Linked DNA regions of Limibacter armeniacum. The protein of the gene in region 2 binds, or shares a complex with, the protein of the main gene of each other region. Links are inferred from orthologs where the notes say so. Each region holds a gene or a part of one and is shown on either strand. Other genes may lie near its edges.

Region 1 (4,908 bases), 760 kb from region 2 along the record:
TGGCGCCTGACACTGATCAGTTTGGCGACATTGCCTATCCTGATTTTCTCTACCTATATCTTTAAGGAGAAAATAAAGGTAGCGTTCAATGATGTAAGAACGGCAGTCTCTAACCTGAACACTTTTGTGCAGGAACATATCACAGGGATGAATATCGTGCAGATCTTCAACAGTGAACGCAGAGAGTATGGGAAATTTAAGGATATCAACAAAGAGCACTTGGATGCACAGCTGCGTACAGTAATGTATTATTCTGTCTACTATCCTGTAGCGGAGGTGATTGCAGCAACGGGTACGGGTTTGTTGGTGTGGTTTGGTGCAAGACAGGTATTGCAGGAAGAGGTAACAGTAGGGGTATTGATTGCTTTTATTATGTATATCTCACTGTTTTTCCGACCTATCCGTATGATTGCAGACCGTTTCAATACTTTACAGATGGGGATAGTGAGTTCAGATCGTATTCTAAAAGTGTTGGATACCACTAACGTGATTGAAGACAATGGGTCTGTTGATCTAGACCATGTAAAAGGGGAGGTGAAGTTTGATCATGTATGGTTTGCTTATGAGGATGAGAAATATGTATTGAAAGATATTTCCTTTGAAGTAAAGGCAGGGGAGTCTATTGCGTTTGTAGGTGCGACAGGTGCTGGTAAGTCTTCTATCATTAACCTGATAAACCGTTTCTATGAAATTCAGAAGGGAAGTGTAAATGTTGATGGTAGAAATATCAAGGAATATACGCTTGAAAGTTTGCGCCAGCATATCGGGTTGGTACTACAGGATGTATTCCTTTTCTCATCTTCTATCAGAGAGAATATCACTTTAGGAAATACTGATATCACAGATGAGCAAATTATAAAGGCTGCAAAATTGGTAGGAGCTGATACGTTTATCAACAGGCTTCCTGAAGGTTTGGACTATGTGGTAATGGAGAGAGGAGCAACGCTTTCAGTGGGACAACGCCAGCTGATTTCTTTTGTGAGGGCGATGGTATATGACCCTAAGATATTGATTCTGGATGAGGCAACTTCTTCTGTAGACAGTGAAACGGAAGAGATGATTCAGAATGCAGTGGAGCGTATGATGAAAGGGCGTACTTCTATTGCTATTGCTCACAGGTTGGCTACAATCAAAAATGCGGATAAGATTATTGTGATGGACAAAGGTGAGATCAAGGAAGCCGGAACACACGATGAGTTATTGGCAGAAGGTGGGTATTATGCTAACCTGTACGAAATCCAATATAAGGAGGCCGTAGAAAAGCCCTAATAAAAAGAACTAAAATCATATTGATAGCTGTGCCATCTCATGTATTTGAGATGGCATTCTTGTTTTATTAGCAGTAACTTTAATTTATCACATCACTTACTTTGAAAGTTAACTCTCACAAGAAATGCCAATCATTGTCACAAGTCACAAGTTCTGCCAATGGCTCCGTATTGCTGGGATTACATTGTATCCTTTTATTATTGTGAAAACAAAAGAGCTGAAGGTAAACCCTGTGTTGATCAATCATGAGTTGATTCATATCAGGCAACAACAGGAGTTGCTGGTAATCCCGTTTTACCTGCTTTATCTGGGACATTACCTTTACAACCTGTATAAGTATAAGGATGCATATATCGCTTATAGGAATATATGTTTTGAACGAGAAGCTTATGAAATGGAATGGGACCTTCAATATTTAAAGCGAAGAAGAATGTGGACTTTTTGGCGGTATTGGTAATGGAGCTATGAATACGAAAAGAGCCCCTTTCAACTCAACTGAAAGGGGCTCTTTTCTTTATATCTGAAATCTAAGTCTATCTTACTAGTACATGCATTCTGTGTGCATCTAACTTGATAAAGACAAACAGTAGAATTGTAAATGACCAAAGTGATGATCCTCCATAACTGAAGAATGGCAATGGGATACCAATTACAGGAAATACGCCAATAGTCATCCCAATGTTAATCATAAAGTGGAGGAAGAAGATAGAGGCAACACTATAACCATATACTCTTGACATCCTTGATCGCTGCCTTTCAGCTACCCAAATCAGTCGGACGATCAGTGTTAAGAAAAGGCCCATTACAATCAGGCTACCGATCCATCCATGTTCTTCACCTACAGTACAGAATATAAAGTCAGTACTTTGCTCAGGTACAAAGTTGAACTTGGTTTGAGTACCTTCTAGGAACCCTTTTCCTGCAAAACCACCTGAGCCAATGGCAATTTTTGATTGCGTTACCTGATAGCCTACACCGAGTGGGTCAGCATCAGGATTAATCAATACTTCAATACGTTTACGTTGGTGAGGGCGCATCACGTCATTCAGAATGACATCAATACTTTTGGTAAAGCCGATACCTGTAAGACCGATCAACAAAACTAGGATAACACTTCTGATATTCTTACGGAACCGTATGGCTACTATTACAGAAAGTGCTGAAATGCCTATGGCAAGCTGTGCCCATGGGAAAATCAATGCCAAAATAAATAGGATAACTGCTGTCAAACCAATAACCATATAAATGGCAGGGAATCCCTCTCTATAAAGTGGGAATACAAATGCAGCAAAGACCATAGCAGATCCTGTATCCTTTTGTGCCAATACCAAGACGGCTGGGATGGCAATGATGCCTAATACACTAAGGTAAACATTAGGTCTTTCAACTTTTAAGCTTGAATCACTCAAGTACTTGGCAATAGCCAACGATACCGCAAACTTAGCAAACTCTGAAGGTTGAATCCGGATAAAGCCTAATTTAAACCAGGAGGTATTACCACCAGCTGAGTGACCAATAAGTAGGACTCCTATCAAGGAGACAATGACGGCTCCGAATATGATATAAGCGAAGGTGTCAAAAAACTTATAGTCGATCACCATAATGGAGATGATCAATAATGTAGCTCCTGCAATCCATAAAAGCTGTTTACCTGAGTTCAGGTCCAGAGAGAAGATACTGGTTGGGGCATCAGGCTGGTAAACGGCTGCATAAATATTAAGCCAGCCTAGAATGACGATGGTAAAGTAAACGAAGATCAATGTCCAGTCTACATTTTTGAGAATACTGCTGTTCCTTGTTCTCATGTTTCTTTTGTCGGCAGTTTGTTTCTTTAGGTTAGTTTAGTTCAGATAGTGTGCCAAAGCGTTGTGTAGGAATGTCCTATCGAAGTCCGGTTATAAGGCGTGTTACTGTTATGGCACAATCGCAAATGTAAAAAGAAATAATAGAAGTTGTTTGGCTTCAAGTGTTTATAAATAAAAAAAACAGCTGCATTTCCTTATAAAAGAAATGCAGCTGTTTTGCTTAAGTTCGAGATATGATCACCTTACAGTTATTGAAGCATTTTCAATAGAGAAGTAAGCTTTGATTTCAGTTCACGTCTGTTGACGATGAAATCCAAGAATCCATGCTCCAATAAGAACTCAGCACTTTGGAAACCTTTAGGAAGGTCTTTGCCAATTGTCTCTCTAATGACACGTGGCCCTGCAAAACCAATCAATGCTCCAGGCTCTGCAATATTGAAATCACCTAGCATAGCAAATGATGCTGAAACACCACCAGTAGTAGGATCTGTCAATAGTGAGATATAAGGAATGCCTGCTTCAGATAATAATGCAAGTTTGGCAGAAGTTTTTGCCATTTGCATAAGAGAAAAGCCAGCTTCCATCATACGTGCACCACCTGATTTGGAGATCATCATAAAAGGAATCTTATGCTTCAGTGAGTAATCGATCCCTCTCGCAATTTTTTCACCAACTACTGAACCCATTGAGCCGCCAATGAAACTGAAGTCCATACAGCATACGACCAAATCAACTCCATTCATTTTACCAACAGCAGTTCTGGCAGCATCTTTCAAACCAGTTTTGCGTTGAGAAGCTTTGATTCTTTCAGGGTAAGGCTTGCTGTCCTGAAACGAAAGCGGGTCGCCAGCAGTCAGGTTTTCATCAAGTTCTTTGTATTTGTTGTCGTCAAACAGGATCTCAAAGTATTCTTTTGAGCCAATTCTGACGTGATATTCATCATCAGGGCAAACGAAGGCATTTTCCTTCAGTTCTTTCATATGGATGATCTTGCCACTTGGTGTTTTATACCAAAGGCCATCCGGCGAATCCTTTTTTTCGCTTGTTGGGGTGGTAATCCCTTGTTCCTTTCTTTTAAACCAACTCATAAGCAAAAAAGACTGTTACACAGTTTATGATACGATTAAAATATATTTATGCTTAGTTGTATCTCAAAGCTATATCCCGAAATAGAGCGTAAAGATATCTAATAATTTGATAAATAAACCAAAAGAGGAACCCTTTTGAAACAGGCTTGCTCATTTAGCCATAGATAAGTGAAGGTACTCTTTTTTAATCCGCAAGCAAAAAAGATGCTTTTAATAATTTTCTAATAAATTATTGGATAAAATAAATTTCACCCTAAGCCTTTTAACTTTAGGAAAACTAATGCTGAATCGGAATTGTTTTTATTCCTGCTAACGATTCTCATTCGCTTTTCATGGTAAAAATCATCTAATTGATGCCGGTTTTATATATTAAAACATAAAGCAGTTTGCTATCTTTGCCGAACAATATTCACTTTAAACCACATTAACAATGTCCACAGATATCAGCAACATCAAACCAGGTGTAGTTACTGGTGACGACGTAGAGAAAATCTATCAGTATGCAAAGGAAAAAGGCTTTGCTTTACCTGCAGTAAACTGTGTAGGTACTAACTCTGTGAATGCAGTATTGGAAGCTGCAAGAGATATGAAAGCCCCAATCATCATTCAGTTTTCAAATGGTGGTGCAAAGTTCTTTGCAGGTAACCTGAGCAACGAAGGTGAGAAGGCTGCAATCCTTGGTGGTGTTGCAGGTGCTAAATACGTACATGAAGTAGCGGAAGCTTACGGCGTGCATGTAATCCTGA
Region 2 (5,001 bases):
GAAGAAATAGGGATAGAGGATTTTCATCAATCTGCTCAGCAAAGAATTCCATACAGAAATTCATTTCGTATACATCTCCCTCAACAATATGTTGACGAATTGTCTCTACCGTTTCAATGTATTTCTCTCTTTCTATTTTTTGCTGTACTGAAACACCTTTTGTATGATGAATCTCAGGCAAAGAACATTGTTCAATGGTATTAATTAACTGATCGCCTTCCTCTGATTTCAGAATTTCTACCATATTATCTGTGAACCTCAACAAATAAATTGGCTTATAGAAAAATGCCATAGGCATATCTACACCATCAGGATTCTCGGAAGTCAATGCTTCTACCTCATTTTTAAGGTCATAAGTCATGAATCCAAACATCCAATCCTTATTCTCATCATGAAATGCCTGTAAGCCTTCAAATGTATTACCTGCCCTTAACTGACATACCTCCTTTGCCCCAACAGCCAATAAGTTCTGAAAACCTCCTTCAGGATAAGCTATTTCATTATTGTCTAGCCAAGTAAATACCTCAAATTGGCTAGCCCATACCAATGCCTTCTGACGGAAAGTTTCCATATCCTCAGGAACATAGCTTTTCAGTACAGTCTCTTCTCTAAAATTGTTGCAAGTAACCATTACCTAGATCATTTGAATAAAACTCCAGACAGTTTAGTCCATCTCTACCAAGCGTTTTTCAACAAGGCTTTATCAGTGCATTCTATCCCCTCTGACTTCCATATTACGGAGAATATCTGCTTCAATTTCCAAAAACTCCTGCCATCTTTTATCAACAACCTCTCTTGTCTGGTACTCTCTGGCTAACTCAATAAAAGTGACATAATGACCTGCCTCAGACACCATCAGTTCATAATAAAACTTCTGTAGCTCTTCATCCTCAATATTCTGCCACAACATCTTGAAACGCTCACAGCTACGAGCCTCAATCAAGGCTCCGATAAGCAAGCGGTCAATCAAATGCTCATCTCTGTTACTTTTGCGGATATGCTTCATCAACTGATTAACGTATTCATCTTTACGCATTCTGCCTAAAGTGTAACCTCTTTTTTTCAGTTGTTCCAATACACGCTCAAAATGGTTCCACTCTTCGGCTACGATAGGCGTTAGTGTTTCTACCAGTTTTGTCAGTTCAGGGAAGGTTACTATCAATGAGATACAAGATGAAGCTGCTTTTTGTTCGCAGTATGCATGATCCACTAATACTCCTTCAATACTTTTACCTGCCATATCTGCCCATCTTGGGTCAGTCGGAAGCTTCAGGTGAAGCATATGTCCTTGCTTGCTCAGTTCTTCACTCATAAAATGCTTTCTGTTCTGATGCACAGCATACCATACTTTTCAGCTGTATTGTGTAGTGTGCTCTTTTTCAAAATTTTCCGCAAAAATAGCTTTTACCTGACACAAAAAGAAAAGCTACCTCATAAGAAGTAGCTTCCCTTTTGTATTTATTCCCTAATAAAGCAGCTAGATCAGTGAGCTTTCGCCACTTTTGGCGTTTCCTTTTTTTCCATCAGGTCAGCCTCCAACATACGTTTTTCTATCCATTTTCTAGGTTCAGAGATCTCTCCCCTAATGTATTTCTCCATAATCAAACTGGCAATAGGCGCTGCCCATGTACCACCAAAGCCGGCATTCTCTACGTATACAGCAATCGCTATTTTTGGCTTATCCAAAGGAGCGAATGCCATGAAAATAGAGTGGTCTTTACCATGTGGGTTTTGAGCTGTTCCTGTCTTACCACAAATTGCTATATCCGGAATCATCGCAAGCCTTGCCGTCTTCACACCTGACATAGCGCGTGCCACATAATCAAAATAGTCTCGCTTGATATTGACTACGTTCTTTTCAGAGTATTGCTCTTTGGGACCTGCCCCTCCAATATCCTTAATGATATGAGGTGTATAGTAATACCCTCTGTTTGCAATGGTGGCTGCTAGGTTTGCCAGCTGAATAGGCATAGCCAAGATCTCACCCTGACCGATACTGATTGAGTAAACATTACTGATTTTCCACTGTCTACCATTATATGCTCGGTCATAATAAGCTGCATTGGGGATCAGTCCACCTTTTTCATATGGCAAGTCAATACCCAATTTTCGACCAAGACCAAACTCCTTTACCATCTTCTGCCAATGATCCATATTCATTTTAAGGTCCTTATTCGGGTCTGGATCTTTGTGCTGAAGCATGATCTTACGAATTGCCTTGTAATACCATGGGTTACAAGAGTTTTGTACGGCACCTGCGATACTTAATGGAGATGGGTGATCGTGGCACTTTACAGGTTCTCCAGCACATGGAAAACGCGTATATGTCGTATCCAAAACACCTTCTTGCATGCCAATCAGTGACATTACAGTCTTGAAAGTTGATCCTGGAGGATAACGTGACTGCATTGCCCTGTTGAACAATGGCTTGTCTGGGTCGTCATTGAGTTTGACATAGTTACGGCTCACTCTACGACCTTCCCCTGTCAGCAGGTTCGGATCATAAGACGGAGCTGACAGCATTGTTAGAATCTCTCCAGTTGAAGGCTCAATGGCAACCACTGCTCCCCGCTTATTCTGCATCAACAGCTCTGCATACTGCTGTAACTCAAGGTCAATAGAAGACACTAAGTCCATTCCTACTTCAGGCAGTGTATCAAACTCACCACTTCGGAATTTACCTTTTGTCTGCCCTTTTACGTTTTTCATTACGTAGCTTACACCACGTTTTCCTCTAAGCTCTTTTTCATAGAAATATTCTACTCCAACCTTACCAATAAGGTCACCTTGGCCATAATATTCTGTCGTATCTTTATCCAGAAAACTCTTTGAAACTTCTTTGATATAGCCCAAAGCATTTGCCAAACTGGTGTGTGGATATTCACGAATGGTTTTTGGTACGACTTCAAAACCCTTGTAGCGGATCAGCTGATCCTGGATTTTAGCGTACTCCATTTTGGTAAGCTGCTTGAGGAATAGGTTGGGTTTGTACCAAGAATATTTGTCTGCTGCAATTTTTTGCAGTCTATCCCTGAACTCTACCCTTTCCATCTCAAATAGTTGACACAGCAGGACAGTATCCTCTTCATTTAGGTGTAATTGCTTGGGTGTAACCATCACATCGAATACTGGCGCATTGTTTACCAATATTCTGCCGTCTCTGTCATAAATCATTCCCCTCAGCGGATATTCTACAATACGGTCTACCATATTGGCATTTGCCTGCCTTTTGTAGTCACTGCTGAATACCTGAATGTTGAGTAGGATTACCGCATAAAGAATAAATATCAATGTAAATCCTCCTACGATATACCACTTTCTTTCTGCCATGTCTTAATAATGAGTATAAAAGCAGAAATGTGATGGCATCTGCCATACAACTCTGCGTTGTGATTAATCTTCTAATCCGTTAGTCAGGAATGTTCCTTTAGTTACTAACCATAACAAGAAAAAGATCAGTCCATGAAGCAAATAGATATAATAGAAGTCTTGGGTATCCTTATATCTTGTTTCCTTTATTTCAGCCTTTTCATACTGGTCAATAACTTCAAATATTTGGCTAAGTGCCTGGTTGTTCGTTGCTCGAAAGAATTTTCCTTGCCCAATTTTGGCAATCTCCCTTAGCGCTGTTTCATCTAGGCTCTCCTCAATATAACGTGGCCTTCCGTACATATCGGTTCCGTATGGCACTGGACCATCTTTACCAACACCAATTGAATAGACCTTGACACCATACGCAAAGCATAACTCTGCAGCTGTCTTTGGTGCAATACTTCCGGCTGTATTTTCACCATCACTCAAAAGTACTACCACTTTTGACTTTGAGTCAGACTCTCTCATCCTATTCAAAGCTACTCCCAAAGCACTACCGATGGCAGTTCCTGGTTTTTCGACCATATCAAAGCTGATATCATCGATCAGTTTTTTGAGTAAAGTATAGTCAGTGGTAAGTGGTGCATAAGAAATTGCTTCCCCTGCAAAAATCACCAAACCAATACGGTCTTGAAACCTGCCATCTATAAAGTTTTTGGCTACTTTCTTCGCAGCATCCAACCTGTTTGGCGTAAAGTCCTCAATCTGCATGGAGTGGGAGATATCCAGTACTAACATAATGTCAATACCTTCTGTCCACTGTTCCACTTGTTCATTCGTCTCTTGCGGACGAGCCAATGCAACCAGTAACAGCATGATTGCCAGCGACAAAAATACAACAGGAATAAATCTTAGCAAAGCCATTTTGCTTGATTGTACTTTTTGTTCGGGCAATGCGATGTCCAATTTCTGTCTGAACTTGAAATGCAGTAACCAGCGAAGCAGGAAAATCAACGGTACTAATGGTACCAGCCATAGCAATTGAGGTGCTTGCCACTCGAAATTTGACAAGGTACCCCAGTCAAACCACTTTATACTAAACCATTCCCAAGTAAAGTTATCCATTTCTCACCTCCTGTATTTTCTGTTCGTAAGCTGTTTCAGCGTATTGTTTCAGTGTGTTTAGTGCTACAGGCACGCCTCCGTCTCTAATACCTGCATAAATAGCTTTATCAAGCTCTTTAAGAGACTTACCAAGATTCTGGTCGCTAACCAATGCGCTAATTTCTCGAGTTGTACAGCTCTGTAAAGGCATATTCTTGACCTTTCCTGTATAACTTTTCCAAATACCCAATGCTTTCTCAAGATGCTCTACATCCATATTACCATTGGTAAGACCACTGTATTCCTCCACAAATTTTGTATGTGTACGTTGCAACCTACGAATCACAATATTCTTTTTGATTTGCTTTCCAAATACCAGAAGTACAATCAATCCCAATAACAGCAAGACTCCCAATGCAATCAAATAATAGGGATAATTGAATTGCTTAGGTACTGTCGCAAGGTTTGCATTCTCCATCAACTTAACAGAATCCGGCATTGACAAAACTACCTTTTGCAAATAGACACCATCCTTTTCAGGATAAATGGTATCAGCCTTTGCTGCATTTTGCATCAAAATTACAG

The links. Proteins that work in one complex are often made in the same cells at the same time.
Region 1: the proteins of mrdA (region 2) and rodA are in contact, whole or in part, in a crystal structure (PDB 6PL5), measured with the Thermus thermophilus proteins. The link is inferred for Limibacter armeniacum from one-to-one orthologs. Residues at the interface, in WP_223903432.1 of Thermus thermophilus: Arg4, Ile5, His6, Leu8, Ala9, Phe12, Ala15, Leu16, Leu19, Gly20, Arg22, Ala23, Trp24, Leu26, Gln27, Val28, Tyr31, Tyr34, Leu36, Leu43, Thr45, Asp47, Lys156, Gln157, Gly158, Ser160, Val184, Leu201, Glu202; in WP_223903423.1 of Thermus thermophilus: Phe161, Val165, Phe168, Val169, Leu172, Pro198, Tyr199, Glu202, Tyr211, Arg212, Asp213, Gln220, Val221, Gln223, Ser224, Ile226, Ala227, Ile228, Gly229, Ser230, Gly266, Phe267, Val270, Leu274, Tyr277, Gly278, Leu281, Phe285, Leu289, Arg297.

What each region holds. Positions count from the first base shown.
Region 1 is NZ_JBAJNO010000009.1:3,187,472-3,192,379, forward strand. Bases 939-3,763 are described here. They hold rodA (rod shape-determining protein RodA), read right to left. Parts: upstream 3,075-3,763; coding sequence 1,803-3,074; downstream 939-1,802. Other genes in these bases: V6R21_RS30975 (ABC transporter ATP-binding protein), read left to right, coding at 939-1,269; V6R21_RS30980 (hypothetical protein), read left to right, coding at 1,394-1,726; accD (acetyl-CoA carboxylase, carboxyltransferase subunit beta), read right to left, coding at 3,323-3,763. Also shown: more of V6R21_RS30975, read left to right, coding at 1-938; more of accD, read right to left, coding at 3,764-4,162; fbaA (class II fructose-bisphosphate aldolase), read left to right, coding at 4,593-4,908. UniProt on the Escherichia coli protein: Peptidoglycan polymerase that is essential for cell wall elongation. Also required for the maintenance of the rod cell shape. Functions probably in conjunction with the penicillin-binding protein 2 (mrdA).
Region 2 is NZ_JBAJNO010000009.1:2,431,894-2,436,894, forward strand. What follows is about bases 907-3,824. They hold mrdA (penicillin-binding protein 2), read right to left. Parts: upstream 3,331-3,824; coding sequence 1,483-3,330; downstream 907-1,482. Other genes in these bases: miaE (tRNA-(ms[2]io[6]A)-hydroxylase), read right to left, coding at 907-1,312; V6R21_RS27970 (vWA domain-containing protein), read right to left, coding at 3,394-3,824. Outside these bases: V6R21_RS27955 (anthranilate synthase component I family protein), read right to left, coding at 1-631; more of miaE, read right to left, coding at 704-906; more of V6R21_RS27970, read right to left, coding at 3,825-4,437; V6R21_RS27975 (hypothetical protein), read right to left, coding at 4,430-5,001. UniProt on the Escherichia coli protein: Catalyzes cross-linking of the peptidoglycan cell wall. Responsible for the determination of the rod shape of the cell. Is probably required for lateral peptidoglycan synthesis and maintenance of the correct diameter during lateral and centripetal growth.